Regions from separate parts of the Rhizobacter sp. P5_A1 genome, predicted to be linked through region 3. Evidence: predicted binding sites of a transcription regulator. Region 3 holds the regulator's gene; each other region holds the start of a gene.
What was found. The regulator LexA, encoded in region 3, represses DNA repair genes until DNA is damaged. The targets are predictions, from matches to a motif close to ACTGTATNNNNATACAGT.

Region 1 (10,336 bases), on a different contig from region 3:
GCGGTCAGCGCCTGCGCATCACGACCCGGATCGGCCAGCCCCAGCGTCAGCTGCGGCGCCAGCGCCAGCGCGGTGGCGCACTTGAAGCCGGGCCTGACACCGAGCGCGCGGGCCGGGGCGTTGACATCAAGGATCGAATGCGTGTCCAGCAGCGCCAGCGGCTGATCGGCGGATTCGTGCGGCAGCGTCGCCGCGAACGATTCGAGCGACAGCTGCGGCAGGTGCAGAGCGATCCAGAGCACGGTGAAGAAGGTTCTGACGATGCGCCATGGATCGCATGCTGCGCTTCAAGCGGCCCGCGAATTGCAATCAGCCGGCGGCGAGGTTGACGAAGGTCGCGGGGTGCAGGCCGATCGGCTGCGTCGACACGGCCGTGGCTGCGCCTGCCGGCTCGAGGCCCGCCTGCGCACGCTGCTGCGCCACCTCGGACAGCACCGGCGGCAGCGCGAGCCGCACCGGCGCATCGAGCGGCGGGCCGCGGCGTTTCAGCACGCGCACCGCGAGCGCATCGGCGCCGCTGGCGCGCAAGGCCAGGCGCAGCGGCGCGGCCGTGGGACGCTGCGCCGCGCTCATCTCGCAGAACACGAAGGCCGGGCCGTCGTGGGCATGGGCGGCCAGCTGCAGCCGGCGCAGGCGCTCGGCCCGCAAGCGCGGCGGCAGCCACGCCAGCACGGCGCCGACATGGCCGCTCTTGAGCGCCTGCTCCAGCGCCCACAGGCTGTCGGTGCCGGGGATCACGCGGGTGCGGGTGTTGACGATCAGCAGTTCCTCGACCTCGAAACCGAGCTGCGCAAGTGCCGTGGCCGACAGCGTGGCGGGCGGATCGAACAGTATCACCAGCCGACCGGCGTTCTGCGTCGCGACCAGGCTGGGCGCGAGCAGACGGATCTCGCCGACGCCCGGATGCGGCAACAGCAATTCGGTCAAGGCCCGGCGCGGCCAGCCGGCGCCGGGCAACTGCGCATCGAGCGCCGCGAAGCCGCTCGTGACCGCCGCATCGCCATGCCGGGCCAGCTGGTGACCGAACCAGAGCGTGGGATGCAGGCTCTCGGGGCGGATCGGCGCCGGGCGGGCGACAGTCGCGGCCTCGGGCAACCCCGAGGTGGGCGCCAGCGCTGGATCGACCACGTGCCTGTACAGTGCTCGCGCGGCGTGCACCGCCGGAAGCGGTGTCGGCGGTGCGAAAGCAGGCAGCGAGTCCATTGAAAGACTGTACGTTTATACAGTTCATTGCGCAAGCTCAGGGATTTCCCAATTGATTGCTTTTGGCAATCATCTGCGGAAGAATCGACCACCATGCTCGACACCCGCATCGAAACCGTCCGCCGCTTCAACCGCTTCTACACGCGCCGCATCGGCGCGTTGCACGAAGGTCTGCTGGACTCGACGTTCACGCTCACCGAATCGCGTCTGCTCTGGGAACTTGCGCACCACGATGCCCTGACCGCGACCGAGCTCGCGCGCGCGCTCGACCTCGATGCCGGCTACCTCAGCCGCCTGCTGACCGGCTTCAAGGAACGCGGACTGATCCAGGGCACGCGCTCGAAAGACGACGCGCGCCAGCAGCACCTGCGCCTGACCCCCGTGGGGAAACGCGCGTTCGCGCCGCTCGACACGCGCTCGCGCGACGACATCGGCGCCTTGCTCGCGACCCTGACCGAAACGCAGCAGCAGCAATTGCTGCAGTCGATGACGGGCATCGAGCAGCTGCTTGGCGAATCGCCGGCACGCGGCGCACCCGCCACGCTGCGCCCGCATCGCCCCGGCGACATCGGCTGGGTGATCTCGCGCCATGGCGCGCTCTATGCCCAGGAGTACGCGTGGGACATCGGCTTCGAGGCGCTCGTGGCGCGCATCGCCGCCGACTTCATCGAGCACTTCGACCCCCAGCGCGAAGCGTGCTGGATCGCCGAGCGCGACGGCGCGCGCCTGGGCAGCATCTTCCTGGTCCAGGCGCGCGACGACAGCACGCGCGCGCCGATCGACGGCACGGCCCAGCTGCGCCTGCTGCTGGTCGAACCCGCGGCACGCGGCCTCGGCCTCGGCCGGCAACTGGTCGACACCTGCACGCGTTTCGCGCGCGAAGCGGGCTATCGGAAGATCATGCTCTGGACCAACGCCAACCTGTTCGCCGCGCGCGCCATCTACCGCCAGGCGGGCTATGTGCCAACGCACAGCGAGTCGCATCACAGCTTCGGCCACGACCTCGTCGGCGAGACCTGGGAGCTCGCGCTGGCATGACGCCGCTGCCCTGCCCCTGCCGGACTCTTGCGACACTCGGCGACGCCCTGCCCTATGAAGCCTGCTGCGGCCGCTACCACGCCGGCCCGCTGCACCTGCTGGCGCCGAGCGCCGAGGCGCTGATGCGCTCGCGCTACAGCGCCTTCGTGCTCGACCGTCTCGACTACCTGATCGCGACCTGGCATGCAAGCACGCGCCCGGCGTCGCTGGCGCCCAATCCGCCGGGGCTGAAGTGGTTGGGTCTGGAATTGCGGCGTCACACGCCGATCGACGCCGACCACGCGACGGTGGAGTTCATCGCCCGCAGCAAGCTCGGCGGCCGCGCCGAGCGCCTGCACGAACTCAGCCGCTTCGTGCGCGAAGAGGGCCGCTGGTACTACGTGGACGGCGACGCGCCCTGAGCGCAGTCTCGGCCCGGCGCTTCCTCAGGCGAATTCCTGCCGCACCGTCGCCGACATCAGCCGGCGGATGATCCAGCCCAGCAACGCGCAGCCGACCAGCGTCATCAGCACGGCCATCACGCGCGCCGCGGTCACGAAGCCGCCGAACACGCCCATCGCCTGCTGCGGGATCGCGACGCTGTTCAGCGTGTTGCTGACCACCGACTGCACGACCTCCTGCTGCAGCCACAGGCCGAGCAGGTTCGCGAAGATCGCCACCACCAGCAGCACGATGAAGCTGCGGCGCGCCCAGTCGAGGCGCATCAGCAGGCCGATCGCCGAAGCGAGCGTGGCCAGCGACATCACCAGGCCGATGCCCACGACCCACGGCAGGTAGCCGATCAGCAGCCCGGTCAGCAACGGCAGGCGCGCGGTCGCCACCTGCAGTCCCGGCATCAACGACGCCACCGCCGCGTTCTGCACCAGTGCCGAGATGCTGGTCAGTGCCGCCAGCACGATGAACACCCAGGCGGTGGCGGTGACGAACAGCGAGCGGGCTCCAACGTTGTAGGTTTGCGGCATGGCAGATCCTTGGCCGGAACAGTGTGGCGCCTGTCCGGTGCAGCGGAGCTCGCGACGACGGGCTCAACGCATGCCGCAATTTTCGGCCGCTCTATGTGACAACACATCCCTCGCATGGGGGTCGCCCCCACGTTCGTCGTTCGGATGTGCGGTGTTCGCCACACTCGCGTGAGCGGATGTGAGTCGCGCGCGCCGCGCTCGCGATCGTCAGTCGAAGCGGACGGCGTAGATCGGCGGCAGATGCGCCTGCACCATCGCCCATCGATCGCCGCCGTCGTCGCTCGCCCACAGGTTGCCGGTCGTGCTCGCCATCAGCAGCCGGCGACCGCTTGCGTCGACAGCCAGGCCGTGGCGATAGACCAGGTCGTAGCAGTGCTCGGCAGGCAACCCGCGGCCCAGCGTCTCGAAGCTGCGCCCGCCATCGCGCGTGCGGTTCACGACCAGCGCGCCGCCGACCGGCACGCGCTGCTGATCGGCCACGCCAGGCACGAACCACGCGGTGTCGGCATCGTCGGGATGCACGGCGGTCGCGAAGCCGAAGCTCGACAGCGGCGCGCCGCGCACCTCCTGCCACGAGCGCGCGTTGTCGCCCGAGCGCCAGACGCCGTTGTGGTGCTGGCACCAGAGCACGTCGGGCTGCGCGACGCAGCGCACAATGCGATGCGGGTCCTGCGTGTTCGGGCTCTCGGCCTGGTCGGGCGGCATGTAGGCCGCGTGCATGCCGTCGGCCTGCAGCCGCCAGCTCGCGCCGTCGTCGGTACTGACCCAGGCGCCGCCACAGCTGATGCCGACCAGCAATTCGCCCGGCCGCGCCGGATGCGGGCAGATCGAGTGGATGCCGGGCACGTCGTAGCCGCCGCCGAACCACTCGGCGCGGCCGGGCTGGTTCCAGAGCGACTCAACCAACCGCCACGACTCGCCGTTGTCGTCCGAACGGAACAGGCCGCCCGGCAGCGTGCCGGCCCACAGCGTGCCGCTTGCCGCACCGGCCTCGAGCGACCAGATCTGCACCAGCTTCCAGGCCACGCCGGCGACCGGCTCGCCGTCGGGCTGCGGCGGGTAGGCGGGCGTCGGCAGCTCGTGCCACGTCGCGCCTGCGTCGTCCGAGGCGTGCAGCTTGACGCCGAAGTGGCCGAGGTTCAGCGCCGCGAGCATCCGCCCGGAGGCCTGCGGCGGCAGCAGCATCGACACCGGCTCGCCGAGAAAGATGACCCGCTCGATCGCCCACGCGCCGCCGCGCTGGCGCATCTCGAACAAGCCCTTGCGGGTCGCGACCCAGGCGCGTTGTCGGTCGATCACGGTCGCCTCCTCGTTGGTTCAGCCGCCCGACAGCGCCTGCATCACATGCACCCGGCTGTCGGGCCGCAGCGGGTCGTCGAGCCTGATGCGCTCGGCGCAGCGTCGGCCGTCGACGAAGGCGACGACGTTGCCGCGCAGGTGCCCCTGGTCGTCGAGCACGTAGCCGCGCAGTCGCGGGTTCAGCGCGAAGGCGGCGTCGAGCGCGGCGCGCAAGGTCTCGACCGGCGCATCGACCTCGGGCGTCTCGGTGAAGCGCCGCAACTGTTGAGTGAAAACGATGCGTGCCATCGGCGCCATGATGCCGCGCGGCTGCGCCACAATCAATCGTGAACGCCCTGCTCAAGACTACGGAGACAACGACATGAACGGTTTGATGATGCAGCAGCCGCTGCTGATCTCGTCGCTGCTGGTGCATGCCGAGCGCCACCACGGCGACCAGGAAGTGGTCTCGCGCCGCACCGAAGGCGACATCCACCGCTGCACCTACCGCGAGCTGGCCGCGCGCTCGCGCCGCATGGCGAATGCGCTCGGCAAGCTCGGCGTCAAGCCCGGCGATCGCGTCGCGACGCTGGCCTGGAACGGCTATCGCCACATGGAGCTGTACTACGCGGTCTCGGGCTCGGGCGCCGTGCTGCACACGCTGAACCCGCGCCTGCACCCGGACCATGTCGTCTACATCGCCGACCACGCCGAAGACCAGGTGCTGTTCTTCGACATGACCTTCCTGCCGCTGATCGAGGCGATCGCCGGGCGCGTCAAGACCGTCAAGGCCTTCGTCGCGATGACCGACCGCGCGCACATGCCCGATCCTTCCAAAGGCGACAGCAAGATCCCGAACCTGCTGTGCTTCGAAGACCTGATCGATGCGAGTGACGACCGCTTCGCATGGCCGGACTTCGACGAGAACCTCGCCTCGTCGCTGTGCTACACCAGCGGCACGACCGGCAACCCGAAGGGCGTGCTGTACAGCCATCGTTCGACCGTGCTGCACACCTTCGCGATCGCGCTGCCCGATGCGCTGAACGTCTCGGCGCGCGACGCGATCCTGCCGGTCGTGCCGATGTTCCACGTCAATGCCTGGGGCCTGCCGTACGCGGCCTGCATGATGGGCGCGAAGCTGGTCTTCCCCGGCGCCGGGCTCGACGGCAAGTCGCTCTACGAGTTGTTCGAGACCGAACGCGTGACGATCTCGGCCGGCGTGCCGACCGTCTGGCAGGGCCTGCTCGCTTACGTCGAGGCCAACGGGCTGAAGTTCTCGACGATGCGCCGCACCGTGATCGGCGGTTCGGCCTGCCCGCCGGCGATGATGAAGGCGTTCGAAGAGAGCTACGGCGTCAACGTGCTGCACGCCTGGGGCATGACCGAGATGAGCCCGGTCGGTACCGCGGCGGTGATCAAGGGCAAGCATGTCGATCAGAGCTCGGAACAGCGCATGGCGGTGCAGAGCACGCAGGGCCGCGTGGTGTACGGCGTCGACATGAAGATCATCGGCCCGGAAGGCGAGAGCCTGCCGTGGGACGGCAAGACCTCCGGCGAGCTGCTGGTGCGCGGGCCGTGGATCATCTCGAAATACTTCAAGGACGAAGGCGGCAACCCGCTGATGGTCGACGAACAAGGGCGCGGCTGGTTCCCGACCGGCGACGTCGCGACGATCGACCCCGATGGCTACATGCACATCACCGATCGCAGCAAGGACGTGATCAAGTCCGGCGGCGAGTGGATCGGCTCGATCGACCTCGAGAACATCGCGATGGCGAACCCGAAGGTCGCGATGGCCGCCTGCATCGCCGCGAAGCACGCCAAGTGGGACGAGCGGCCGCTGCTGATCGTCGTGAAGAAGCCCGGCGTCGAGCTGACGCGTGACGAGCTGCTCGGGTTCTTCGAAGGCCGCATCGCGAAGTGGTGGACACCCGACGATGTCGTCTTCGTCGACGCGATCCCGCTCGGCGCGACCGGCAAGATGCTGAAGAACCGGCTGCGCGAGCAGTACGGCGACAGCCTGCTCAAGAAGGACTGAGCGCGCTTGCATTCCGGCATCGTCTATGCCGCCCTCGCCTTCACCTGGTGGGGGCTGTTCCCGCTGTACTTCCGCATCGTCGCGACGGTGGCGCCGGGCGAAGTGCTGGCGCACCGCATCGTCTGGTGCCTGGTGCTGCTGCTCGGTCTGCTCGGTGCGCGCCGCCAGTGGGGTTGGCTCGGTGCGGTGCTGCGCCGCCCGAAGGTGCTGGGGGCGTTCGCCGCCAGCGCGCTGCTGCTCTCGGCCAACTGGCTGACCTACATCTGGTCGGTCAACAACGGCCACGTGGTGGACGCGAGCCTGGGCTACTTCATCACGCCGCTCGTCAACGTGCTGCTCGGCTACAGCCTGCTGCACGAGCGACCGCGCCGCGCGCAATGGGCCGCGCTGGCGATCGCGGGGGTCGGGGTGTTGTGGCTCACGTTGCAGGCCGGCAAGCTGCCGTGGATCGCGCTGGTGCTGGCCGCGACCTTCGGCTGCTATGGGCTGCTGCGCAAGGTCGCGGTGCTCGGCGCGCTCGAAGGACTGACGCTCGAGACGCTGCTGCTCGCGCCGTTGGCGCTCACGGCGCTCGCGGTCTGGTCCGCGAACGGGCAGTCGAGCTTCCCGGCGCCGGACCTGCTGACCAACCTGTGGCTGGTCGCGCTCGGCCCGATCACCGCGGTGCCGTTGCTGCTGTTCGCCGCGGGCGCGCGGCGCTTGTCGATGACGACGCTCGGCCTGGTGCAGTACATCGGCCCGTCGATCCAGTTCGTGCTCGGCATCTGGATCTTCCGCGAGCCGTTCACGCCGGCACGGCTGATCGGCTTCGGGCTGATCTGGCTCGCGCTCGCGATCTACAGCCTGGACGGTTGGCGCGTCGGGCGGCTCGCCTCGGCGGCGGCCTGAGCGCACGCCTCACCCGACGCGGCGACGCGAATCCGTCCGACAGACGATCGCGAGACGATGGTCCATGTTCGGAAGGCCTGTCGACCATTCATCGGACCCAGGAGTAGCGCACGATGATTCGCAAACTCGCATCCGGCCAGTACCGCCTCTACTCGCGCAACCCCGACGCAAGAACCGGCAAGCGCCGAAATCTCGGCACCTTCGACTCGCTCGAACAGGCGAAACAGCACGAGCGCGAAGTGCAGTACTTCAAGCGCCACGGATAGGTGACTACGCCGCCACCGGCTCCGGCGCCGACGTGCGGATCAGGTGATCGAACGCGCCGAGCGCGGCCTTTGCGCCGTCCCCGGTCGCGATGATGATCTGCTTGAACGGCACGGTCGTCACGTCGCCGGCCGCGAACACGCCCGGCAGCGAGGTCTGGCCGCGCGCATCCACGACGATCTCGCCATGGCGCGACAGCTCCAGCGTGCCCTTCAGCCACTCGGAGTTCGGCACCAGCCCGATCTGCACGAACACGCCCTCGAGCTCGACCTGCCGGGTCTCGCCGCTCGCGCGATCGACGTAGGCCAGGCCGTTGACCTTGCCATCGGCGCCGGTGATCTCGGTCGTCTGCGCCTGCGTGTGAACGACAACGTTCGGCAGGCTCCTCAGCTTGCTGACGAGCACCGCGTCGGCGCGCAGCTGATCGCCGAATTCGAGCAGCGTCACGTGGCCGACGATGCCGGCCAGATCGATCGCCGCCTCGACGCCCGAGTTGCCGCCGCCGATCACGGCGACGCGCTTGCCCTTGAACAGCGGGCCGTCGCAATGCGGGCAGTAGGCGACGCCCTTGTTGCGGTATTCCTTCTCGCCGGGCACGTTGACCTCGCGCCAGCGCGCACCGGTCGACAGGATCACGGTCTTGCTCTGCAGCGTCGCACCGTTCGCCAGCTGCACACCGATCAGGCCGCCGGGGTCCGCGGCCGGGATCAGCTTCTCGGCGCGCTGCAGGTTCAGGATGTCGACGTCGTAGCGCTTCGCGTGCTGCTCCAGCGCCGCAGCGAACTTCGGCCCGTCGGTCTCGAGCACCGAGATGAAGTTCTCGATGCTCATGGTGTCCATCGTCTGGCCGCCGAAACGCTCGGCGAGGATGCCGGTGCGGATGCCCTTGCGCGCCGCGTAGACCGACGCCGCTGCGCCCGCCGGGCCGCCGCCGACGATCAGCACGTCGTAGGCCGCCTTCGCGTCGAGTTTGGCGGCATCGCGTGCCGCGGCACCGGTGTCGAGCTTGGCGACGATCTCTTCGACGTCCATGCGGCCCTGACCGAAGTGTTCGCCATTCAGGAACACCATCGGCACGGCCATGACTTGACGGTCGGCCACTTCTTGCTGATAGAGCCCACCGTCGATCACGACACTCTGCACGCGCGGGTTCAGCACCGCCATCAGGTTCAGCGCCTGCACCACGTCCGGGCAGTTGTGGCAGGTCAGCGACATGTAGGTCTCGAAGCGAAACTCGCCGTCGAGATTCCTGATCTGCTCGACGAGCTCGGCCTCGATCTTCGGCGGGTGCCCGCCGACCTGCAGCAGCGCAAGCACCAGCGAGGTGAACTCGTGCCCCATCGGGATCGCGGCGAAGCGGATGCGCGGCGCCTCGCCGACGCGGTTCAACGTGAACGACGGCTTGCGGGCATCGGTGCCGTCCGCCTTCAGCGTGATCTTGTCGCTCAGCGAGACGATGTCCTGCAGCAGGCCATGCATCTCCCGGGCCGCGGCGCTGTCGTCCAGCGACGCGGTGATCTCGAAAGGCAGCTTCACGCGTTCGAGGTAGGCGCCCAGTTGCGCTTTCAGGTTTGCGTCCAACATCGTGAAGCTCCTTGCTTCATTGAAGAGGCTCGGGCCAGCGCCGGGCCGCCCCAAGCGGCCCGGGCACCCGCCTGGCGGGTGGTGGCGTACTCGCCACCGGGTGCTCAGATCTTGCCGACGAGGTCGAGCGACGGGGTCAGCGTGGCCGCGCCTTCGGTCCACTTCGCCGGGCAGACTTCACCCGGGTGCGCCGCGACGTACTGCGCGGCCTTGACCTTGCGCAGCAGCTCCGACGCATCGCGGCCGATGCCGTTGTCGTGCACTTCCATGACCTTGATGACGCCTTCGGGGTTGATCACGAAGGTGCCGCGCAGCGCCATGCCTTCTTCCTCGATCAGCACCTCGAAGTTGCGCGAGAGCGCTTGCGTCGGGTCGCCGATCAGCGCGTAGTTGACCTTCTTGATCGCGTCCGAGGTGTCGTGCCAGGCCTTGTGCGCGAAGTGGCTGTCGGTCGAGACGCCGTAGAGCTCGACCCCGAGCTTCTTGAACTCGGCGTGGTGATCGGCCAGGTCTTCGAGCTCGGTCGGGCAGACGAAGGTGAAGTCGGCCGGATAGAACATGAAGACAGCCCACTTGCCCTTCAGCGTGTCTTCCGTGACGGGAATGAACTTGCCGCTCTGGTAGGCAGTTGCGGAGAAAGGCTTGACTTGGGTGTTGATCAGGGACATGGGTACTTCCTTCAAGTGGAGGGGTTGGGAATTGCGCTCACCGGCCAATGTTAAGCTATTGATATTAAGCTTTTCATTGAAATAGACTATTCACAAGATAGGCCAACAACGATCTCGGTCGCACGGCGTGTTTCAATCACGGCCTTTTGCCTGCCACCCGTGATGTCCCTGCGACCTTTCCGCTTCACTTCGCTCGCGACTGCCTTGATGCTGTCGCTGCTGCCGTCAGCGCACGCGCAAGACGTGCACGCCGAGTCGCTGCCGACCGCTGGCATGCTGGGCTTCGAGCGGGTAAGCCTGCCTGAGGGCGAGCGCATGGGACTGATCGGGGGCTCGCTGCTGTTCGACATCGACAGCGACTGGGGCATCGGCCCGGGCATCTACAGCGCCGTCACCGGACGTCGCGGCGGCCT
Region 2 (10,336 bases), on a different contig from region 3:
GAGCCCGGGCCGGCGGCTGCGGCCTCACCTGCGCCGACAATGCCGCACATGATGATGCAGCGCAGGACATTCGCCGGCCTCTCCGATGCGCACGCGGGCTGGAACCCGCTGACGCTGGCCGTGCTCGCTGGCGTGTGGATTGCCGCGCTGCCGAACTGGCCGCTGTGGCGCACATTGCTCGCGCTGCCCGAGAGCGCGTCGCCGCGCGGCCTGCTGTTCATCGCCGGCTTCGGCGCGATGATCGCGGCGCTCAGCGCGCTGCTGCTGGCGCTGCTCGCATGGCGCCGAACGATCAAGCCGGCGATCGCGCTGCTGCTGATCGCCGCGGCGCTGGGCGCGCACTTCATGGGCAACTACGGCGTCGTGATCGACACGACGATGATGACCAATGTCGTGCAGACCGACCCGCGCGAGGTGCGCGATCTGCTGAACCCGCGGCTGCTCGGCAGCCTCGCGCTGCTCGCCGGCCTGCCGCTGCTGCTGCTCTGGCGCGTTCCGGTGCGGGCCTTGAGCTTCTGGCGTCAGGGCGGACGCAACCTGCTCGGGATCGTTGCGCTGGCGCTCGTGCTCGCGGCACTGATGTTCGCGCTGTTCGCCGATCTCTCGGCGACGATGCGCAACCACCGCACGGTGCGCTACCTGATCAACCCGCTGAACTCGCTGTATGCGCTGGTCGATCTGGGCCTGCAGTCGCGCGCCCGGCCGAGCGGGCCGCCGCTGCCGATCGGCGCCGACGCACGCGTGCTGCCACGCCCGGCGGGCGCAAAATCGCCGCTGCTGGTGCTCGTTGTCGGCGAAACCGCGCGCGCCGACCACTTCGCGTTGAACGGCTATGCGCGGCCGACGGACCCGGAGCTATCGAGCCTCGACGTGCTGAGTTTTCGCCAGGTGATGTCCTGCGGCACGAACACCGCGGCGTCGTTGCCCTGCATGTTTTCGCACCTCGGCAAGCGCACGTTCGAGTCGCGCGACCAGGATCACGAGAACCTGCTCGACCTCGTTCAGCGCGCCGGGCTCGCGGTGCTGTGGCTCGACAACCAGGCCGGCTGCAAGGGCCTGTGCGAACGCGTACCGCATGCCTATGCGCGGGAGCCGGTCGCCGGCGGGCCGGCGTTGCCCGCCGCGCTGTGCGATGGCGACGAGTGCCTCGACGAAGCGCTGCTGCACGGCATCGACGCACGCCTCGCCGCGCTGCCCGATGCGGCCCGCGAGCGCGGGGTGCTGCTGGTACTGCACCAGATGGGCAGTCACGGACCGGCCTATTTCAAGCGCAGCCCGCCCGCGCGCAAGCCGTTCCAACCCGAGTGCACGACCAACGTGCTGCAGCAGTGCGAGCACCAGGCGCTGATCAACGCCTACGACAACTCGATCGCCTACACCGACCACATGCTGGCGCAGACGATCCGCTGGCTGACGCTGCAGCAGCCGCGCTACGACACCGCGATGCTCTACGTCTCGGACCATGGCGAATCGCTGGGCGAAAACAACCTCTACCTGCACGGCCTGCCCTACGCGGTGGCGCCGGTCGAGCAGAAGCACGTGCCGATGCTGCTGTGGCTCGGCGCGGGAGCGCAAGCCGATGCGCGCTTGCAGCCAGCCTGCCTGCGTGCCCAGCGTGACGCCGCGCTGACGCACGACAACCTGTTCCACTCGACGCTCGGGCTGCTGGGCGTGCGCGCTGCCGAGTACAAGCCGCAGCTCGATTTTTTCGCGCCCTGCCGCGCACCCTGAACGCGGGGCGTTCGGGCCGGCCAAAAAATCCCGGGGAGAACCATGTCCGCTCAAGCCGACTCGCTCAAGTCGATCCTGTTCGCGCTCGGCGCCAACTTCGCGATCGCCCTCGCGAAGAGTGCCGGCGCGGTCTTCACCGGGTCGGCCTCGATGCTGGCCGAGGCGATCCATTCGTTCGCCGATTGCGCCAATCAGGCCTTGCTGCTCTGGGGCCTGAAGGAGGCGAAGCGCAGCGCCTCGGCCGACCATCCGCTGGGTTACGGCCGCGCGATCTACTTCTGGAGCTTCATCGTCGCGCTGATGCTGTTCAGCATGGGCGGGCTCTTCTCGATCTACGAAGGCGTGCACAAGCTGCACGCGACCGAGCCGATCCAGTATGCGTGGGTGGCAGTCGGCATCCTCGCGTTCGGCGTCGCGGCCGAGTCGGTCTCGCTGTGGGGCGCGCTGCGCGAGATCAACAAGGAGCGCGGCGCGCAAGGCCTGTGGCAATGGTTCCGCACATCGCGCCAGAGCGAGCTCCTGGTGATCTTCGGCGAAGACCTCGCCGCACTCGGCGGACTGCTGCTGGCGCTGGCCTTTGTTCTGCTCGCGATGGTCACCGGCAACCCGATGTGGGATGCGATCGGCTCGATCTGCATCGGCGTGCTGCTGGTGCTGGTGGCGATCCTGGTCGGCGTCGAGGTCAAGGCCCTGCTCGTCGGCCAGAGCGCGGAGCCGCGGGTGGTCGCGCGGATGCGCGCGCATCTCGAAGCCGAGGCGCAGGTCGAACAGGTCTACAGCCTGATCACGCAGCAGCTGGGCGGCGAGGTCATGGTCGCAGTGAAGGCCAGGATGCGCCCGCAGGCCTCGGATGTCGCTTTGATCGGCGCAGTCAACATCGTCGAGCGCGGGCTTCATGTCGCGTTCCCGCAGGTGCGCTGGGTCTTCTTCGAGCCCGATCTGCGCGACTGACGCCGCGAGCCGGCACGCCGCTCAGCCGAACAGATCGATCTGCCCGTCGCGGCGCGGTGCCAGCGGCCGCTTGAACTGCGTCAGGTCGAGCTCGATGCGCGTGCGGTTCAGGCCGAGCCGCGCCGCCGTCTTCCGGAAGCGCTGCTCGAGCAGCTGGGCCCAGACGCCCTCGCCTTTCATCCGTGTGCCGAAGCTCGCGTCGTAGTCGCGCCCGCCGCGCATCTCGCGCACGCGCGCCATCACGCGCGCCGCGCGCTGCGGAAAGTGCTGTTCCAGCCACTGCTGGAACAGTGGGTTCACCTCCCAGGGCAGCCGCAGCACGATGCTGAACGCCGAGCTGGCGCCCGCCTCGGCCGCCGCTTCGAGGATGTGCTCGAGCTCGGGCTCGTTGATGAACGGGATGACCGGTGACACGCTGACCCCGACCGGCACACCGGCCTTCGCCAGCGCCTCGATCGTGCGCAGCCGCCGCTGCGGCGATGCCGCGCGCGGCTCCAGGATGCGCGCGAGCGCCGGGTCGAGCGAGGTCACCGAGATGTAGACCGCCGCCAGCCCGCGCTGCGCCATCGGCGCGATCAGATCCAGGTCGCGCTCGACGCCCGACGACTTGCTGACCAGCGAGAACGGGTGCGCGCACTCGGCCAGCAGTTCGATCAGCGCGCGCGTGATGCACAGCTTGCGTTCGATGGGCTGGTAGGCGTCGGTCGCGGAGCCGAGGTTCAGCAACGATGGCCGGTAGCTGCGGCTCGCGAAGGCTTCGCGCAGGCGTTCCGCGGCGTTCACCTTCGCGACGATGCGGGTCTCGAAGTCGAGCCCGGGCGACATGTTCAGGTAGCTGTGCGTCGGCCGCGCGAAACAGTAGATGCAGCCGTGCTCGCAGCCGCGGTACGGGTTCACCGACAGGTCGAACGAGATGTCGGGCGAATCGTTGCGCGACAGGATCGACTTGGCGTGCTCTTCGATGATCGTCGTCGTTGGCGCGAGCTTTTCCTCGGTGGCCTGCTGATCCAGCGTGCCCCAGCCGTCGTCGTAGGCCTCGCCGAGCCGATGCGTGAACCGATGCTCGATCGCCCAAACCGTGCCGCGGCCCTTTTGGGGTTCCCGCGCGTTCGCCGCGGGATCGTCCCGCTCCGATGCATCGATTCGTCGGCTTCCTTTCATACTGTGAATATACACAGTCTCGACGCGTCCGCAAGCGAGCGCTGCCCCGAGGTCGCACGCGCAGGTCTTGCAGGGGCTATTCTTCGCACCAAAGGTCAATCGAATGTCAATCCAACACATCAACTCCGGATCGACGCAGGGCTATCAAGTCCGCGTCGGCCCGCGACACGCCTCGATGACGAAGTTCTTCGCGGTGCGCAAGTACGGCGGCGTGCGCAAGGCGCTCGCGCAGGCGCGAGCCGCCGAGGCCGAACTGAAGAAACTCGCACCGCCGACCACACCGCGAAAGGGTGCGCGCGTCGTCGCCCAGACGAACAACACCAGCGGTGTGATCGGCATCCGGCCGCGCCTCGTGCGGTTTTCGGAGCACCCCTACCTGTATTTCGTCGCCTCCTGGAGCGTCAACGGCAAGCCGCGCTCGACCAGCTACTCGGCCGAGCGCCATGGCAGGCTCGATGCACTCAGGATGGCCATGGAACGGCGCGAGAAGGCGACCGGGATCAAGTACGAGATGACGCCGAAGCAGGCGTTGAACCGGATGAAGCACCTGCTCAGCGCGCGCTGAGCTGCCGGTCATCACGCTCGCGCCGCGCGCGCGTGATGAAGTGCACGCGCCGCGCAGCCACGGCCCTGAACAGCAGCGCTAGAGTGATCGCGGGCGCATTCCGTCCGCCACCCGAACCGCACCGATGACCTTCCCCTGCAGACACCACCGATCGCACCCGGCAACGCGCCGCGAAGGCACCCGATGCTGAACGCGCTGATCGGCGTCGGCCTGTCGCTGCTCGCCGCGGTGCTCGTCGCGATCGGGGCGGTCTGGACGCTTCGGCGCCGCGCGCGCGACGGCGCTGACCTGCCGGCAACGCCAGGCCGCGCCGCGACCTCGCTCGACGGCATGGACGCGCGTGAATTCGAAGCCCTGGTCGGCGAGGCGTTCAAGCTGCAGGGCTACCAGATCATCGAAGCTGGCCGCGACCGCTCGGCCGCCCTGATGCTGCGTCGCGAGCGCCAGACCTTCATCGTGCTTTCAAAGCATTGGCAGGTGGCCAAGGTCGGTATCGATGCGGTTCAAGCCTTGCACCGGACGATGACCGCGCACGGTGCGGAGGGCGGCTTCGCGCTCACGATCGGCCGCTTCAGCCGCGAGGCCACGATCTTCGCGGCGACCTGCGGCATCCGCTTGATCGAAGGATCGGCGCTCGTCAGCCTGATCGACAAGGCCCGCGCCGCCACGCGACGCGAGTCGACGCTCGGCGCGGCGCAACCCCGCTGAAGGCTTTCCTCGAAGCGGGCGGGCGCGATTCAGAATGAGGAACGGACCCCGAGGGGCCTGTGTTCATGTTCGTCCGGGCTCGCACGCGGTGCCACGCAGGTAAAGGGGGTCCAGCACCTTGCTGCGGCATACTGCCCCGGAACTCGCGAGGCAGCATGGCTTCTCCCCAAAATCAGTGGTCGGACCGCACCGAAGTGCTGGGCGAGACGCTCGCTCGCGTCGCGCTCAGCGATCGTGCGGCCTTTGCCACGCTCTACAAGGCGACCAGCGCGCATCTCTTCGGCGTGATCCTGCGTATCAACCCGGATCGAGGCCATGCCGAGGACATCTTGCAGGACATCTTTGTGAACATCTGGCATGCCGCACAGGGATTCGACCCGGCACGCGCCCAGCCGATGACCTGGCTCACGAGCATCGCGCGCAACCGCGCGATCGACAGCCTGCGCCGGCGCAAGACCCAGATCGCGACCGTCACGGTGCGGTCGGGCGCCGGCGACGGCGATGCGACGAGCGACCTGCTGGACACGATGCCGAGCGAGGACAAGGGCCCGCTCGAACTGTTGCTGCAAGCGGCGCGCATGCGTGAGGTATCGCATTGCATCGGCGAGTTGTCGCCGGAGCAGCAGCAATGCGTCGCGATGGCGTACTACCAGGGACTGTCGCATTCCGAGGTCGCTCAACTGCTGGCCCAGCCGCTGGGCACCGTGAAGAGCTGGGTGCGCCGCGCACTGATCGCGCTGAAGGAATGTCTCGGGCGTCCGCCGGCGCATGGCTCGGCGCCGGTCTAGGGCCTGTTAACGCCATGGGAGGGCTCGCGTGACTCAGCAAACAGACCCTAGCATGAAGCACGCCCCTTTCAGGCTGGCTGCCGCCGTGCATAGGAATTGAGATGGACTACGGCCGCCGAGAACTCGCGGACCGCCTGGCGGCGGAGTACGTGCTGGGCACGCTGCAAGGCCCGGCACGACGGCGTTTCGACGCGCTGCTCGGAGCCCACCCCGGGATGCGCGACGCGGTGACGCAGTGGCAACAGCGGTTGGCACCGCTGACGGCCAGCGTGCCGGCCGTGACGCCGCCAGACCGGGTCTGGCACGGCATCGAAAATCGGCTGTTCGTCCACTCGACGCCGCACGACGCGGCGCCGCGCTGGTGGCAGCGCCTGGGGGTCTGGCGCACCGTCAGCGGCGTCGCCGGCGCAGCGGCCCTGGCGATGTTTCTGATCGCGGGGCAGGCGCCTTCTCCGCAGGCCCCGATCGTCATCGTGCTGGGCGCGAATCCCGAGGCCGCCGAGGTCCTGAACACGAGCTTCGTCGCCAGCGTCAGCGCAGACGGACGGGCGCTGGTGCTGAAGCCGCTCAAAGAGATCGCGATGACGCCGGGTCGCACGCTCGAACTTTGGGCCGTGCCTGCACAAGGCGCGCCGCGCTCGCTGGGCCTGGTGCAGGCAACCGGGGCAACTACGCTGCTGCGCTCGCAGCTGCTGCGCGACACGGCGGCCTTCGCGGTCAGCGTCGAGCCCGCCGGCGGCTCGACGACCGGCGCGCCCACCGGGCCCATCGTCGCGGTCGGCAAGCTGCAGACCTGAAGCTGCGCTTGGGTCGACCCGAGCGCATCCGATCGGGCCACGCTTGCGTAAGTGGGACCAGACGCCGTCAGTGCGGCGTCGTTCATCAGCGCAACCCTGCGCTGCCCACTGCTCGAAGGAGACCCATCGTGAAACTACCGAACCGCTACAGCGGGCTTGCCGCCGTCCCGCTGGCCCTCGCCGTGATGGCGGGCAGCGTCTGCGCCTCGAGTCACCGCGAAGCGCCCTTCATCACGACCGTGCCGAAGGTCGACGCGACCGACTTCTACATGTTCCGCAGCTACGAATCCGGCCGCGCGGACTACGTGACGCTGATCGCCAACTACTTGCCGCTGCAGGACGCGTACGGCGGCCCGAACTACTTCTCGCTCGACCCCAACGCGCTGTACGAAATCCACATCGACAACAACGGCGACGCCAAGGAAGACCTGACGTTCCAGTTCCGCTTCAAGAACACGCTCGCGGGTGGCGGCGCCGGCGTCAATCTGAACATCGGCGGCAAGTCGGTCGCCATCCCGCTGATCCAGGCTGGCCCGGTGGCCAACGTGAACGACGCGAACCTGCAAGTCGCCGAGAGCTACACCGTGAGCGTCGTTCGCGGTGATCGACGCGCCGGCAGCGCACAAGCGGTCACGAACGCGGCCAACAACAGCGCCACGTTCGCCAAGCCGGTAGACAACATCGGCGTGAAGACGATTGCCGACTACGCTGCGTACGCCGCCAAGCACCTGTACAACGTCAACATTCCCGGCTGCAATCTGCCCGGCCGCGTCTTCGTCGGGCAACGACAGGATCCGTTCGCCGTCAACCTCGGCACCATCTTCGACCTGGTCAACGCGCCGGTGTCCGTGCTCACCGATCCGGCTCTGATCGGCGCCGTACCCAACACCATCGGCGACAAGAACATCACCACGCTCGCGCTGGAGGTGCACAAGAGTTGCCTGATCCGTGGCGACGATGTCATCGGGGGCTGGACGACGGCCAGTCTGCGCCAGGCCCGTTTGCTCAATGGCAAGCCGCCGTCGGGACACCATGCCAGCGAGAAGCCGGGTGGTGCCTGGGTCCAGGTGTCGCGCCTGGGCATGCCGCTGGTCAACGAGGTCGTTATCGGCCTGAAGGACAAGGACAAGTTCAACGCCTCGAAGCCCTCGGGTGACGCGCAGTTTGCCGACTACGTGACCAACCCGACGCTGCCCGCGTTGCTGGAGATCGCGCTGAACCTGCCCAACACCGCGCCGACGAACTTTCCACGCAACGACCTGGTCACCACGTTCCTGACCGGCATCAAGGGCGTGAACCAGCCGATCAACGTCATTCCATCCGAGATGCTGCGCTTGAACACCGCGATCCTGCCGGTGCCCTTCGCGCAGCAGAACCGTCTCGGGATCGTCGGCAACATCCTGGCCGGCGGCAGCGACAACGCCGGCTTTCCGAACGGCCGCCGGCCGAAGGACGACGTCGTCGACGTCTCGCTGGTCGCGATGATGGGCGGTCTGTGCGTCGCCAACGGCAACAACGATGCGCTCGGCTTCGGCGCGGCCTGCAAGCCGTCGGCGGTGCCGCTGGGCGCGACATCGTTGAAATTGCACGACGCGGTCGATCAGGCGGTCGTGCCGCTGTTGGCCGGCTTTCCGTACCTGAACACGCCGATTCCCGGCAGCAAGTGAGGCCGACCATGAAACGCACATCCTGGGTGTTCATCAGTGCCGTCGCGGTCCTGACCGGCTGCGGGGGCGGCCACGCCGACGATTCGTTCGGCAACGACCCGGCGTTCAGCGGCGAGGTCCCGGCCAACGCAAGCGCATCGTCGCAGGCCTACACGACCTACGTCGGATCGCTGCTGGCCGACGATCGGGCGCTGCCGCTCGACATCGACAAGGTGGTTCGGCCGACGTCGGAGACCACCGAGCCGATCGACGTGAATTGAGCGGGGCCGGGTCAAGTCGACCCTCGACTCGACCGTTCTGCCGGGCGGCGCCTGCGTCGCCCGGCATCGCAGGAGCGATCCATGAAGACGCTTTGGAGCCGAGCCGCCGTGGCGCTGTTGGCGGTCGCCGGCGCGCCACTGTGGGCTGCGCCTTTCACGCCGGCGAACGATCAGGAGATCGTCCAGCGACTGCCGACCCGCTGGGACAGCGCCGCGCGTGCGCAGCGGGCCGAACTGGCGCGTGAACCCCGCAACCTGCCGCTCGCGTTGGCCACCGCACGCGCCGCGCTGGAGCGCGCGCGCCACGAGGGCGATCCGCGCGAGCTCGGCGTGGCGCAGGCCGCGCTGGCACCCTGGTGGGCACTGCCCAACCCTCCGCACCCGGTGCGGCTGCTGCGCGCGACGGTCCGGCAAAGCGAGCATCGATTCGAGGCGGCGCTGGTCGACCTGGAAGCGCTGACGAACGACCCGGCGGCGCCGTTGGCCCTGCAGGCACAAGCCGGCCTGACCCGTGCCGCGGTGCTGCAGGTGACGGGCCGTCTGACCGACGCGGAACAAGCCTGCGCGTCCTTGCGCACCGCGCGTTTCGAAGCGCTGGGCCAGGCTCTGTCGATCCCCGCGCGCGCCTGCTCTGCGGAGCTGCGCGGCCTGACCGGGCATCCGCACGAAGCGGCGGCCGGACTTGCGGCGCTGGCGCGCGAAGCGCCGCATGACCGGTGGCTGTCGTTGGTGCGGGGCGAACTGGCGCAGCGCATGGGCGACCACGCCGCTGCCCAGGCCCGCTTCGCGGAGGCGGCCGCCACGGACGCCGACGTCTACACCCTGGCAGCGTATGCCGACTGGCTCTTGGAGCGGGGGCGCAATGCTGACGCGCTGGCGTTGACGCAAACGGCCGACCGCGACGCCGACGCGCTGCTGCTGCGTCGTGCCATTGCGCTGCACCGTCTGCACGACCCGCTGGCGGCGCAGACCGCAAGCGCGATGAACGCGCGCTTTGCAAGTGCACGCCTGCGCGGTGAGAGCCTGCACGCCCGTGAAGAGGCGCGGCTCGCGCTCGACGTGTTCGCCGACCCAGCCCGGGCGCTCGTGTTGGCGCGCGAGAACTGGGGCCGCCAGAAGGAGCCGGCCGACGCGGTGCTGCTGTGGCGCGCCGCGCACGCCGCGGGGCAGCCCTCGGCCGCCGATCCGGTGCGCGCCTGGGCCGGGAATGCCGGCCGAATCGATGTCCGTCTGGCCGACACCACGGGCGGTCGACCATGAGAACGAATCATCGGCGTGCCGCAGGCCTGATATTCGCCCTCGCCTTGGCCGGAACCGCGCAGGCGCACAAGGCGAGCGACGCCTACCTGAGCTGGCGCATCGACGGTGCGACGGTCGAGCAGCGGACGGACATCGCGTTGCGCGACCTCGATCGCGATCTGAACCTGGATGCAGACGACGACGGCGCGCTGAGCTGGGGAGAGGTCCGGCGTCGCTGGGACGAGATCGAGCGCCTCGCGGCCAATGGCGTGCGCGTAACGATGGACGGCGACGCATGCCGCCCGATCCGTTCGTCGGCGCCGCAGATCGTCGAGCACACCGACGGCCGCTACGCGGTGTTGCAGCGCACGCTGCAATGTTCGCAGCCGGTGCAACGGTTTGAACTCGACTACCGCCTGTTCGGCGACAGCGATCCGACGCACCGTGGCATCGCGCGCATCGTCGCGCC
Region 3 (10,336 bases):
ACCTGGTAGCGGCTGCGCAGCTCGTCGAGAAAGTCCTTCGCGCCTTCCATCGGGCCCATGCCGGCGATCACGTCCTGGATGTCGGCCAGCTTCAGCCGGTGCTGCGCGAGCAGGCCGATGCGAAAGTTCATCAGCTTGTCGTAGTCGGGCTCGTCGCGGGTCGTGCGGGCGAGCTCCTTGATGCCGCTGCGCTTCGAGAACTCGATCCAGATCTCGGGCACGAGCACGCCTTCGAGGTCGAGGCAGATCATTTGCATGGGGGTCTCCGGCGCGTCGGGGTGAGGGCGGCGGGATCGTACCCGACCGACGCGCGCGTAACATCGGCGCATGACAAAAGGTACGCAGGTCCTGTTCGGTTTTCACGCGGTGACGGTCCGCCTCAAATCGGCACCGAAGTCGGTGCTCGAGGTTCATGTCGACACCACGCGGCGCGACCAGCGCATGCGCCAGTTCGTCGAGCGTGCACGCGATGCCGGCGCGAAGCTGATCGACAGCGACGACGATCGCCTGCAGAAGCTGAGCGGCTCGCACCGCCACCAGGGCGTCGCGGCGCGCGTCGAGGCGATCGCGCTCAGCCATTCACTCGACGACACGCTCGACGCCGTCGAGGGCCCGCCGCTGCTGCTCGTGCTCGACGGCATCACCGACCCGCATAACCTCGGCGCCTGCCTGCGCGTCGCCGACGGCGCCGGCGCGCACGCGGTGATCGCGCCGAAGGACCACGCGGTCGGCATCAACGCGACGGTCGCGAAGGTCGCGAGCGGCGCCGCCGACACCGTGCCGTACTTCATGGTGACGAACCTGGCGCGCACGCTGAACGAGCTGAAGGAGCGCGACATCCGCATCGTCGGCACCTCGGACGATGCGCCGCGTTCGCTCTACGAGCTCGACCTGACCGGCCCGGTCGCGCTGGTGCTCGGCGCGGAGGGCAGCGGCATGCGCCAGCTCACGGGCAAGACCTGCGACGAGCTCGTGCGCCTGCCGATGGCCGGCGCGGTCGAGAGCCTGAACGTCTCGGTCGCCAGCGGCGTGTGCCTGTACGAAGCGGTGCGCCAGCGCGCGCCGAAGAGCGTCTAAGCCCCAACGGAGTTCCCCATGCCAGTCATCGACGTCAAGCACCCGCTGGTCAAGCACAAGGTCGGCCTGCTGCGCGAGAACGACATCTCGACGAAGAAGTTCCGCGAGCTGACGAACGAGCTCGCCCGGCTGCTCGCCTACGAGGCCACGGCCGACTTCCCGCTCGAGACCACGACGATCGAGTGCTGGAGCGGCCCGGCCGAGATCCAGCGGATCAGCGGCAAGAAGGTCACGGTCGTGCCGATCCTGCGCGCCGGGCTGGGCATGCTCGACGGCGTGCTCGACATGATCCCGAGCGCGAAGGTCAGCGTCGTCGGGCTGTCGCGCAACCACGAGACCTTGCAGCCCGAGAACTACTTCGAGAAGTTCGTCGGCAAGCTCGACGAGCGCACCGCGCTGATCATCGATCCGATGCTCGCGACCGCCGGCTCGATGATCGCGACCGTCGACCTGCTGAAGAAGCGCGGTTGCAAGGACATCCGTGCGCTCGTGCTCGTCGCCGCGCCCGAAGGTGTGGAGGCACTCGCGAAGGCGCACCCCGACGTGCGTTGCTGGACGGCCTCGATCGACAGCCACCTGAACGAGATCGGCTACATCATCCCCGGGCTCGGCGACGCCGGCGACAAGATCTTCGGGACCAAGTGACGAGCGCTACAAGCGCGTGAAGCCGAGCTTGCCGAACAGCGTCTCGGAGGGCGTGTTGCCTTCGGTGATCACCGCGTAGACACGGCCCCAGCGTGCCTCGGCGAGCCGCGTCAGCGCCGCGTTCATCACCGCGATGCCGTGGCCCTGGCCGCGCGCGCTCGGGTGCACGATCACGTACGCGACGAGCGGGCCGGCGACGACCTGGTGGCGCTCGTTCCAGTCGCACATCAGCGCCGCGGCGATCGAGCGGCCGTCACGCTCGATGGTCACGCAGGCATCGAGCAGCGGCGCGCCGTACTTGCCGGCGAAGAAGCCGCGCATCTCGATCCGGGCCTGCGCGAGCGTTTCGCCCTCGTCGTCGATCGTGCCGAGATAGGCTTCGTAGAGCAGCCCGGCGAGCGCGTCGGCGTCTGCCGCGGTGACCGCGCGGCACGCCGCCGGCGGGCTGCGCAAGGCCGCGCGCCAGGCGCCGCCGCGGCCCGTGAGGGTGTACAGGTGACGTACGCTTTTCATCTCGAACGCGGTCCTGCGCACCCCGTCATCGGTTTACCAAACTTGACTCTATATGTCTTGCCGCTGTCACGTGGCGCTCCTACCCTAGCACCATGAAAAGCATAGTCCAACCCCTGGTGCAGCGCTGGCGTCAGGAGTCCTCCGGCGTGATCGCGCCGGCCATCGACGCGCGGCCGTTCCGCCTCTGGATGACCGGCAGCCTCGCCGTCGTGATGGCCGCGATGATCCCGCTGCGAACCTGGTCGGAGACCGAGCGCAGCCACGCGATGCGGCTGCTGCGTCACAGCCGCTACGACGTCAGCGAAACGCTGCAGCGCATCGAATCGGCGGCACGCGATCGTGGCCTGTCGGTGCTCGCGAAGGTTCCCGGTTCGCCGCCGGTGCTGGTGCTTGCGGCATCGATCGGCGGCACGCTGGTCGTGATGAACCAGCCCGACTCGCGGCCCGCGATGCCACTGAGCCTGATGGTCAGTGCGTCGGTCGACGGTGGCGCCGATGTGCTCGTCGCGGCGGCGCACCGCGAGGCGGTGGCGAGCGATTGGTCTGACGTGCCGGCCTCGGTGGTCGAGGAGTTGCACGCGCTGCCCGAGGTCGTCGAGCGCGCGCTGGTCTAGACCTAGACCCAGCCGAGCGCGCCGGCGATGCAGCCGAGCGCGACCAGCCACATCGGGCTCAGCTTCGTGCGCAGCATCACCGCGATGCTGACGACGATCAGCGCGAGGGCGCCCCAGCGCTGCGCCGGATCGCGCAGGTACGGCTCGGCGAGCACCCATCCGGTCGCGAGCAGCAGGCCGAGCGTCAGCGGCGTCAGGCCGGCGGTGAAGGCACGCACGAAACGGGTCTCGCGCCGCTGCGCGCCCCAGCGCGTTGCCCACAGCGAGAGCGCGGTCGAAGGCAGCAGGATGCCGGTCATCGTCGCGAGCGTGCCGAGCGGGCCGGCGACGTTCCAGCCGAGCACCGCGACGAACAGCACGTTCGGCCCCGGCGCCGCCTGCGCAATCGCGATCGACGCGGTGAACTGCGCATCGGTCAGCCAGTGGTGCTCGGCGACGATGTAGCGGTGCATGTCGGGCACGGTCGTGATCGCGCCGCCGACCGCGAGCAGGCTCAGGATCAGGAAGTGCGTGAACAGGCCGAACAGGTCGGAGGCGTCGTGGTTCATGTGCGCAGCCGCAACCGGTGCCAGGCCACCGCGATCGCCAGCGAACCGAGGCCGAGGATGACCCAGACCAGCGGCAGGCGCAGCCACGCCGTCGCGATCAGCGTCAGTGCGCCGAAGCCGAGGCAGATCGGCAGGCCCATCACGTTGCGCTTCAGCGTGCCGAGCAGCCTGAAGCCGGTCGACAGCACCAGGCCGGCCGCGACCGCGCCCATGCCACGCAGCGCGCCGGTGACCATCGGGTACTCGACGAAACGCGCATACAGCGCCGTCAGCGCGAGCACGACGAACATCGGCGCGAGCAGCATCCCGCCGAGCGCGGCGAGCGCGCCGCGCAGTCCGAACGCGCGGTCGCCGAACATCAGCGCGAGGTTCACGACGTTCGGGCCCGGCAGCACCTGGCTGATCGCCAGCATCTCGACGAACTGGTCTTTCGTGAGCCAGCGGTTGCGCTCGACCAACTCGCGCTGCGCCACCGGCAGCACGCCGCCGAAGCCCTGCAACGCGAGACGATTGAAGGCGAAGAACAACTCGCCCAGCGAGCCCGGCGCAGCAAGTGCCTCGTCAGCGGCGACCATCAGGCGAACACCGCCTTGCGCCGGCCGGCCCAGAGGCTCAGCGCGATCGCGGCCAGCAGCCACGCGAGACCGAACCAGTTCAACGGCGCGTAGCCGCCGTGTGCGATCAGCCAGCCGCCGCTCGAGGCGCCGGCGGCCTGGCCGAGGTAGATCGCCGAGGTGTTCAGCGCCATCAGCGCCGGCGCGAACGCCGGCGCGGCGATGCTCAAGCGCGCCTGCTGGGTCGAGTTCGACGCGAAGCAGCCGAGCGCCCAGGGGATCAGGATCACGGCCATGCCGACGAGCGTGGAGACCAGCGGCCAGACCAGCATCGACAGCGCGATCATCGACAGGGTGACCGCGACCGCGACGTTCGGTCCGACGCGGTCGATCACGCGCGTCAGCACGACATTGCCGATCAGGCCGAACACGCCGAACCACATCAGCAGCAGCGTGATCTGCTCGGTGCTCGCGCCGAGCGTGTGCCGGTAGTACGGCGCGAAGTACGAGAACAGCGTGAACTGGCCGGCGCCCGACAGGGCCGTGACGAGCACCATCGCCATCAGCACCGGGTTCGTCAGCACATCCTTCCAGGCCCGCAGCGAGAGCGCGGCCGGGCGCACGCCGTCCGGCATCACCGCGAACACCCAGACCGCGGCGACGAGCGCGAGCGCGGCGACCACGTCGAACGCGACGCCCCAGCCATGCGTCTCGCCGATCCAGGCCGACATCGGCAGCCCCAGCACCGAGGCGATCGACCAGCCGAGAAAGATGAAGGTGATCGCGCGGCCGCGCTCGTGCGGTGCGGCCATGAAGCCGATCGCGGCGGCGGCCTGCGGCGTGAACACCGCGGCGGCGAGCATCGTCAGCGCGCGCACCGGCCAGAGTGCCGCATAGCTCGGCATCAGCGCGCTGATCGCATGGCCGGCGCCGTACCAGAGCAGCGCGATCGCGAGCAGGCGCCGCCGGTCGAACCCCGCGACCCAGCCGGCGAGCAGCGGCGCGCCGAAGGCCATCGTCGCCGCGGCGATCGCGATCAGCTGGCCGGCCAGCGCGACCGAGACGTTCAGCGAGCGCGCCATGTCGTTCAGCGTGCCGGCCGCCGACATCACGCCGCAGCCGATCACGAAATTGCCGAACATCAGGGCCCAGCGGATGCCGCCGCGCAGCGGCGCTGCCTCGGTCATCTGAGCACTCGCAAGGCCTCGGGATTCAGGATGTTCGTCGGCGTGCCGTTGATGAAATTCACGACGTTCTCGAACGCGGCCTGGAAGTACAGCTCGTAGCTGTCCTGCTCGACGTAACCGATGTGCGGCGTGCAGACCGCGTTCTCGAGCCGCAGCAGCGGGTGGCCCTGCAGGATGGGTTCGCTCTCGAACACGTCGACCGCGGCCATGCCCGGCCGGCCGCGGTTCAGCGCCGAGACCAGCGCGCCTTCCTCGATCAGCTCGGCACGCGAGGTGTTGACGAGCAGCGCGGTCGGCTTCATGCGCGACAGCGCGTCGAGCTTGACGACGCCGCGCGTGCTGTCGTGCAGCCGCAGGTGCAGCGTGATCACGTCGCAGGTCTCGAAGAACGCTTCGCAGCTCGCTGCCGCGGCGTGGCCGTCGGCCTCGGCCCGTGCCCGCGCCGACTCGCTGCCCCAGACCGTGATGTGCATGCCGAAGGCCTTGCCGTAGCCGGCGACCATCTGGCCGATCTTGCCGTAGCCCCAGATGCCCAGCGTGCGGCCGCGCAGGACCATGCCGAGGCCGAAGTTCGCCGGCATCGACGCTGCCTTCAACCCCGACTGCTGCCATGCACCGTGCTTCAGGTTGCCGATGTACTGCGGCAGCCGCCGCATCGAGGCCATGATCAGTGCCCAGGTCAGCTCGGCCGGCGCGACCGGCGAGCCGACACCCTCGGCGACCGCGATGCCCATGCGCGTGCAGGTCTCGACATCGATGTGCGGGCCGGCCTTGCCGGTCTGCGAGATCAGCTTGAGCTTCGGCAGCTTCTCGAGCAGCTGCTTCGGGAACTGCGTGCGCTCGCGGATCAGCACCAGCACATCGGCATCGCGCAGGCGCACCGACAGCTGGCCGATGCCCTTGACGGTGTTGGTGAAGACCTTCGCGTTCAGTGCCTCCATCACGCTGGCGCACTTGAGTTTGCGCACGGCGTCCTGGTAGTCGTCGAGGATGATGATGTTCACGGGGATCGGGGTCGCTCGCTGTTGCCCGGCGGGTGCCTGGCGATTGCCCGCAGGCTCGACCTTCATTGTGCACGCCGAAGCGCGAGCCTGTAGCATGCCGGCTCGCATACCCAATGACCCGGAGACAAGAACCATGTCGATCACCATGCACTCGGCCAGCGCGCCGATCTTCATCACGATGCTCAAGAACCTGAGCGTCTGGCTCGACAAGGCCGAGGCGCACGCGCAGGCGAAGAAGTTCGAACCGAGCGTCTACCTCGGCACGCGTCTCGCACCCGACATGCTGGCGTTCACGACCCAGGTCCAGATCGCCTGCGACACCGCAAAATTCGCGATCGCGCGGCTCGGCGGCGTGGACGCGCCGAAGTTCGACGACGCCGAGGCGAGCCTGGCCGACCTGCGCGAGCGCGTGAGCGCGACGATCGAGTACATCAACTCGGTGCCGGCCGCGAAGGTCGACGGCAGCGAAGACAAGGAGATCACGATCCCGCGCCGCACCGGCCCGATCACGATGAAGGGCGAGGCCTACCTGAAGCACTACGCGCTGCCGAACTTCTTTTTCCACGTGACGACCGCGTACGCGCTGCTGCGCCACAACGGCGTCGATCTCGGCAAGATGGATTACCTGGGCGCGCCCAGGTCCTGATCAGACCTGGCCGAACAGCGCCTTGCGCTGCGGCGTGTAGTGCCACCAGGGCGCGGCCGGCGCGCCGCGCATGAAATCGACCGCGGCCATGAAGGTGTCGAGCACGCAGGGATCGTGGCGCTGGTCGGTTGCGGCGCAGAGCTTCTGGTAGAGCACGAACGCATCCTTGCCGCGCAGGTCGGAAGGGCGCTCGATGCCGATCAGGCGCAGGTCGGCGGCCAGCGACGGGCCGATGTTCGGCAGCTGCTCGAGGGCAGTGCATTCGGCGGCGTTGGCGGCCTTGGGTGACTTGATTGCGGCCATGGTTGTCGCCGTCACATCATCATGTTGTTGCGGATCAGGCCGACGGCCAGGCCCTCGAGTTCGAACTGCAGTTCGCCGGCGTCGGCGCCGCTGGTGGGCACGACGATGGTCTGGAAGTCGGGGTTCTCGGGAATCAGCTCGATGCTGTTGCGGGTGCGCCGAAAGCGCTTCACGGTGACCTCGTCACCGAGCCGCGCGACGACGATCTGCCCGTTCTTCGCGTCTTTGGTGCGCTGCACCGCGAGCAGGTCGCCGTCGATGATGCCGGCGTCGCGCATGCTCATGCCGCGCACTTTCAGCAGGTAGTCGGGCCGGCGCGGGAACATGCTGGCCTCCATCAGGTAGGTCTGGTCGATGTGCTCCTGCGCCAGGATCGGGCTGCCGGCCGCGACCCGGCCGATCAGCGGCAGGGTCAGCTGCGCGAGGCTCGGCAGCGGCAGGCTGAACTGCTTGCCGCGCTGCAGGTTCAGCTGGCGCAGCGTCTCGGAGCGCAGCCGGATGCCGCGCGAGGTGCCGCCGACCAGCTCGATCACGCCCTTGCGTGCGAGCGCCTGCAGGTGCTCTTCGGCGGCGTTCGCCGACTTGAAGCCGAGCTCGCTGGCGATCTCGGCGCGCGTGGGCGGGGCGCCGGTGCGCTCGATCGCGCTTTGCACCAGATCGAGAATCTGCTGTTGCCGGTCGGTGAGCTTGGGCGGTTCGTACACGGGATTTCCTTGATGATGGCGGCTTGGGTAGCGCTGTGCCTTCGCACCGCACCCGCCTCACTGGAAATTCATCCAGCACCTGTATTTTCATCCAGCTTCCAGAAAAATGCAAAACCATGTATCGAAGGTCGTCGTGCTCGGCACCGGCGGGACGATCGCGGGCGCCTCGGCGGATCCCTCCGACAACGTCGGCTATGTGGCCGCGCAACGCGCGGTCGCCGACCTCGTTCGCGGCGTGCCGGCGCTCGCCGGCGTCGCACTCGAGGTCGAGCAGGTCGCGCAACTCGACAGCAAGGACATGGACCACGCGACCTGGCGCGCGCTCGCGCTGCGCTGCGCGCTGCACCTGGCCCGGCCCGAGGTGGCCGGCCTCGTCGTCACCCACGGCACCGACACGCTCGAAGAGACCGCGTGGTTCCTGCAGCGCGTGCTGGCGCCGGCCAAGCCGGTCGTGCTAACGGCGGCGATGCGGCCGGCCACCGCGCTGCAGTCCGACGGCCCGCAGAACCTGCTCGACGCGGTCGTCGTCGCACGCATCGCGGGCGCGCGCGGCGTCGTCGCGTTGCTGGGTGGACAACTGTTCGGCGCGCGCGACGTGCGCAAGGTGCATCCGTACCGGATTGACGCGTTCAGCGCCGGCGACGCCGGCGTGATCGGCATCGTCGAGGAGGGCCGGTTGCGCCTGTTCCGCGCGTGGCCGGACAGCGGCGCCGCGATCGGCGTCGAGGCCTTGCCCGATGCCGATCGGTGGCCCTTCGTCGCGATCGTGACCAGCCATGCCGGCGCGAACGCCGCGGTCGTGCGGGCGCTGTGCGCGGCAGGCGTCCGGGGTCTTGTCGTGGCCGCGACCGGCAACGGCAGCGTGCACCATGAACTCGAGACGGCGCTGCTCGAAGCCCAGCGCGACGGCGGCGTGCAGGTGCTTCGCAGCACCCGCTGCGGCAACGGTCGCCTGCTGGACGCCGGCGACACCGCGCTCGCGTCGGCCGACGACCTCACGCCCGCGAAGGCGCGGGTCGAGTTGCTGTTGCGCCTGGTGACGGGCGCGGTTTAGGGTCGACGCGGCGTGGCGTCGTCGGAATCGAACGGCTGCGTGTCGGCGAAGCCGTGCGCAGTGGTCTGGGGCGCTTCGAACACCAGCCCCGCCGCGATCTCCGGCGCTAGCTTGACGCTCAGCCGCGCCGCGGCCGGCGGCGCGCTGGCAGCCTTCGCGGAGGCCGCCGTCGTCGAGGCCATGCGCCAGGTCGACAGATCCTTCTGCAGCTGCGCGACCTGCTGACGGGCCTGCTTGACCTGCTCCTGCAGCGCATCGCGGTCGCTCTGCAGCTTGCCGAGGCGGTGCTCGAGCCGGCGTCGCTGGCGGCCGTAGCGCCAGCGGCAGACCCCGGTCGCCACGGCCGCGCCGAGCGCCGCCAGCACCAGCCAGGAGGTTGTGAAGTCTTGCATGGTCTTCGGCCTATCGGCCGTCCGCGGCGAGACTTGAGCCCCACGGGCTAGGGCTTTCACTACTTCCGGCATCAAGTTGTGCCGCCTCGCGGCCGATATCCCCCGAGTGCCCCGGCACGGCGGACGAGATGCCGCCGTGCCGGGCCCGAGTCGCCGCTGTTCGGCGATCCTGCTCGAAAGGGAACCTGATGGAGGCCTTGCCCGTCCGCGTCGCGTTGTTCGCGGCCGCCTTGTTGCTCTGTCTCTATTTGCCGCACGTGGCGCTGGACATGGTCCGGCGCACGCGCGCGCATCGTCATGCCAGTCCGTGGGGCTGGCTGCTCGGCGGCGCCGCATCGTGGGGCACCAGCCTGTCGGCCGCGCTGTTGCTGACGCTGCTGGCGCGCCACGGCGAGCTCGACCTGTCGCACGACGGCGCCTTGCTGCTCGCGTCCTGGCTGGTGAGCATGGGCACGGCCTTCGGGCTCTATGCGTCCGCCGCGGTCACGCTCGCCGGCTGGCGCGGCTGGCTGCGCATCAGCGCCGGGGTCGCGCTGGGAACGAGCGCTTCGTTCGGCCTGCTGCTGGTCTCGCTGCAGCCGGTGAACCCGTGGGCGGCGCTGTGGGCGCAGTCCTGGCTGCTCTCGGCGATCACGGCCGGCACCAGCGGCCTGCTGGTGGCCTACATCCTCGCGAGCGAAGGCCTGCTGCAGCTGCCCGCGCGCTTCGTGCAGACGGCCTCGGCCGGCGCCGGGCTGGCAATCGCGGGCTTGCTGTGGCTCTCGATCGGCGACGAGGTGTCGTCCGGCGCGCCCGACAACATCATCGGCCTGCCGACCGCGCATGCGGCCTTGCTCGCCGGCGTCGCCACCGTGCTGTCGCTCGCGGTGACGCGCTTCATGTCACGCGTCCAGCGCCACCTGGTCGATCGCACCGACGGGCTCGAGCGCTCGCTGCGCCAGGCCAACTCCGACTTGCAGAAGATCGCGTACCACGACGCGCTCACCGGCCTGCCGAATCGGCTCGTGTTCGAAGACAAGCTGCTCGCCGCGGTCGGCCGGGCCGATCAGGCGAAGGCGCGCCTGGCCGTGCTGTTCATCGACCTCGACGGCTTCA

Region 1: imuA (translesion DNA synthesis-associated protein ImuA) is a predicted target of LexA. The motif match lies at 1,210-1,227, and genes of this name have one in related genera.
Region 2: AC1DTW_RS07455 (PA0069 family radical SAM protein) is a predicted target of LexA. The motif match lies at 3,844-3,861, and genes of this name have one in related genera.

What each region holds. Positions count from the first base shown of each region.
Region 1 covers NZ_JBFUKR010000014.1:90,053-100,388, forward strand. The annotation lists gene AC1DTW_RS16575 (Y-family DNA polymerase) at 1-242, opposite strand, end outside; gene imuA (translesion DNA synthesis-associated protein ImuA) at 310-1,128, opposite strand; gene AC1DTW_RS16585 (bifunctional helix-turn-helix transcriptional regulator/GNAT family N-acetyltransferase) at 1,297-2,241, shown strand; gene AC1DTW_RS16590 (YchJ family protein) at 2,238-2,642, shown strand; gene AC1DTW_RS16595 (hypothetical protein) at 2,667-3,203, opposite strand; gene AC1DTW_RS16600 (WD40/YVTN/BNR-like repeat-containing protein) at 3,411-4,451, opposite strand; gene AC1DTW_RS16605 (MoaD/ThiS family protein) at 4,521-4,790, opposite strand; gene AC1DTW_RS16610 (3-(methylthio)propionyl-CoA ligase) at 4,864-6,519, shown strand; gene rarD (EamA family transporter RarD) at 6,526-7,407, shown strand; gene AC1DTW_RS16620 (hypothetical protein) at 7,521-7,673, shown strand; gene ahpF (alkyl hydroperoxide reductase subunit F) at 7,678-9,255, opposite strand; gene ahpC (alkyl hydroperoxide reductase subunit C) at 9,360-9,923, opposite strand; gene AC1DTW_RS16635 (hypothetical protein) at 10,128-10,336, shown strand, end outside.
Region 2 covers NZ_JBFUKR010000005.1:183,664-193,999, forward strand. The annotation lists gene dnaJ (molecular chaperone DnaJ) at 1-2, shown strand, start outside; gene AC1DTW_RS07445 (phosphoethanolamine transferase) at 49-1,731, shown strand; gene AC1DTW_RS07450 (cation diffusion facilitator family transporter) at 1,774-2,682, shown strand; gene AC1DTW_RS07455 (PA0069 family radical SAM protein) at 2,704-3,843, opposite strand; gene AC1DTW_RS07460 (hypothetical protein) at 3,947-4,408, shown strand; gene AC1DTW_RS07465 (restriction endonuclease) at 4,592-5,116, shown strand; gene AC1DTW_RS07470 (sigma-70 family RNA polymerase sigma factor) at 5,272-5,904, shown strand; gene AC1DTW_RS07475 (anti-sigma factor) at 6,006-6,701, shown strand; gene AC1DTW_RS07480 (DUF4331 domain-containing protein) at 6,887-8,368, shown strand; gene AC1DTW_RS07485 (hypothetical protein) at 8,377-8,628, shown strand; gene AC1DTW_RS07490 (hypothetical protein) at 8,710-9,888, shown strand; gene AC1DTW_RS07495 (HupE/UreJ family protein) at 9,933-10,336, shown strand, end outside.
Region 3 covers NZ_JBFUKR010000010.1:157,544-167,879, reverse strand. The annotation lists gene thrH (bifunctional phosphoserine phosphatase/homoserine phosphotransferase ThrH) at 1-257, opposite strand, end outside; gene rlmB (23S rRNA (guanosine(2251)-2'-O)-methyltransferase RlmB) at 328-1,077, shown strand; gene upp (uracil phosphoribosyltransferase) at 1,096-1,722, shown strand; gene AC1DTW_RS13735 (GNAT family N-acetyltransferase) at 1,729-2,235, opposite strand; gene AC1DTW_RS13730 (hypothetical protein) at 2,328-2,849, shown strand; gene AC1DTW_RS13725 (chromate transporter) at 2,852-3,397, opposite strand; gene AC1DTW_RS13720 (chromate transporter) at 3,394-3,972, opposite strand; gene AC1DTW_RS13715 (MFS transporter) at 3,972-5,138, opposite strand; gene AC1DTW_RS13710 (D-2-hydroxyacid dehydrogenase family protein) at 5,135-6,142, opposite strand; gene AC1DTW_RS13705 (DUF1993 domain-containing protein) at 6,276-6,788, shown strand; gene AC1DTW_RS13700 (helix-hairpin-helix domain-containing protein) at 6,789-7,091, opposite strand; gene lexA (transcriptional repressor LexA) at 7,103-7,795, opposite strand; gene AC1DTW_RS13690 (asparaginase) at 7,902-8,849, shown strand; gene AC1DTW_RS13685 (hypothetical protein) at 8,846-9,241, opposite strand; gene AC1DTW_RS13680 (putative bifunctional diguanylate cyclase/phosphodiesterase) at 9,430-10,336, shown strand, end outside.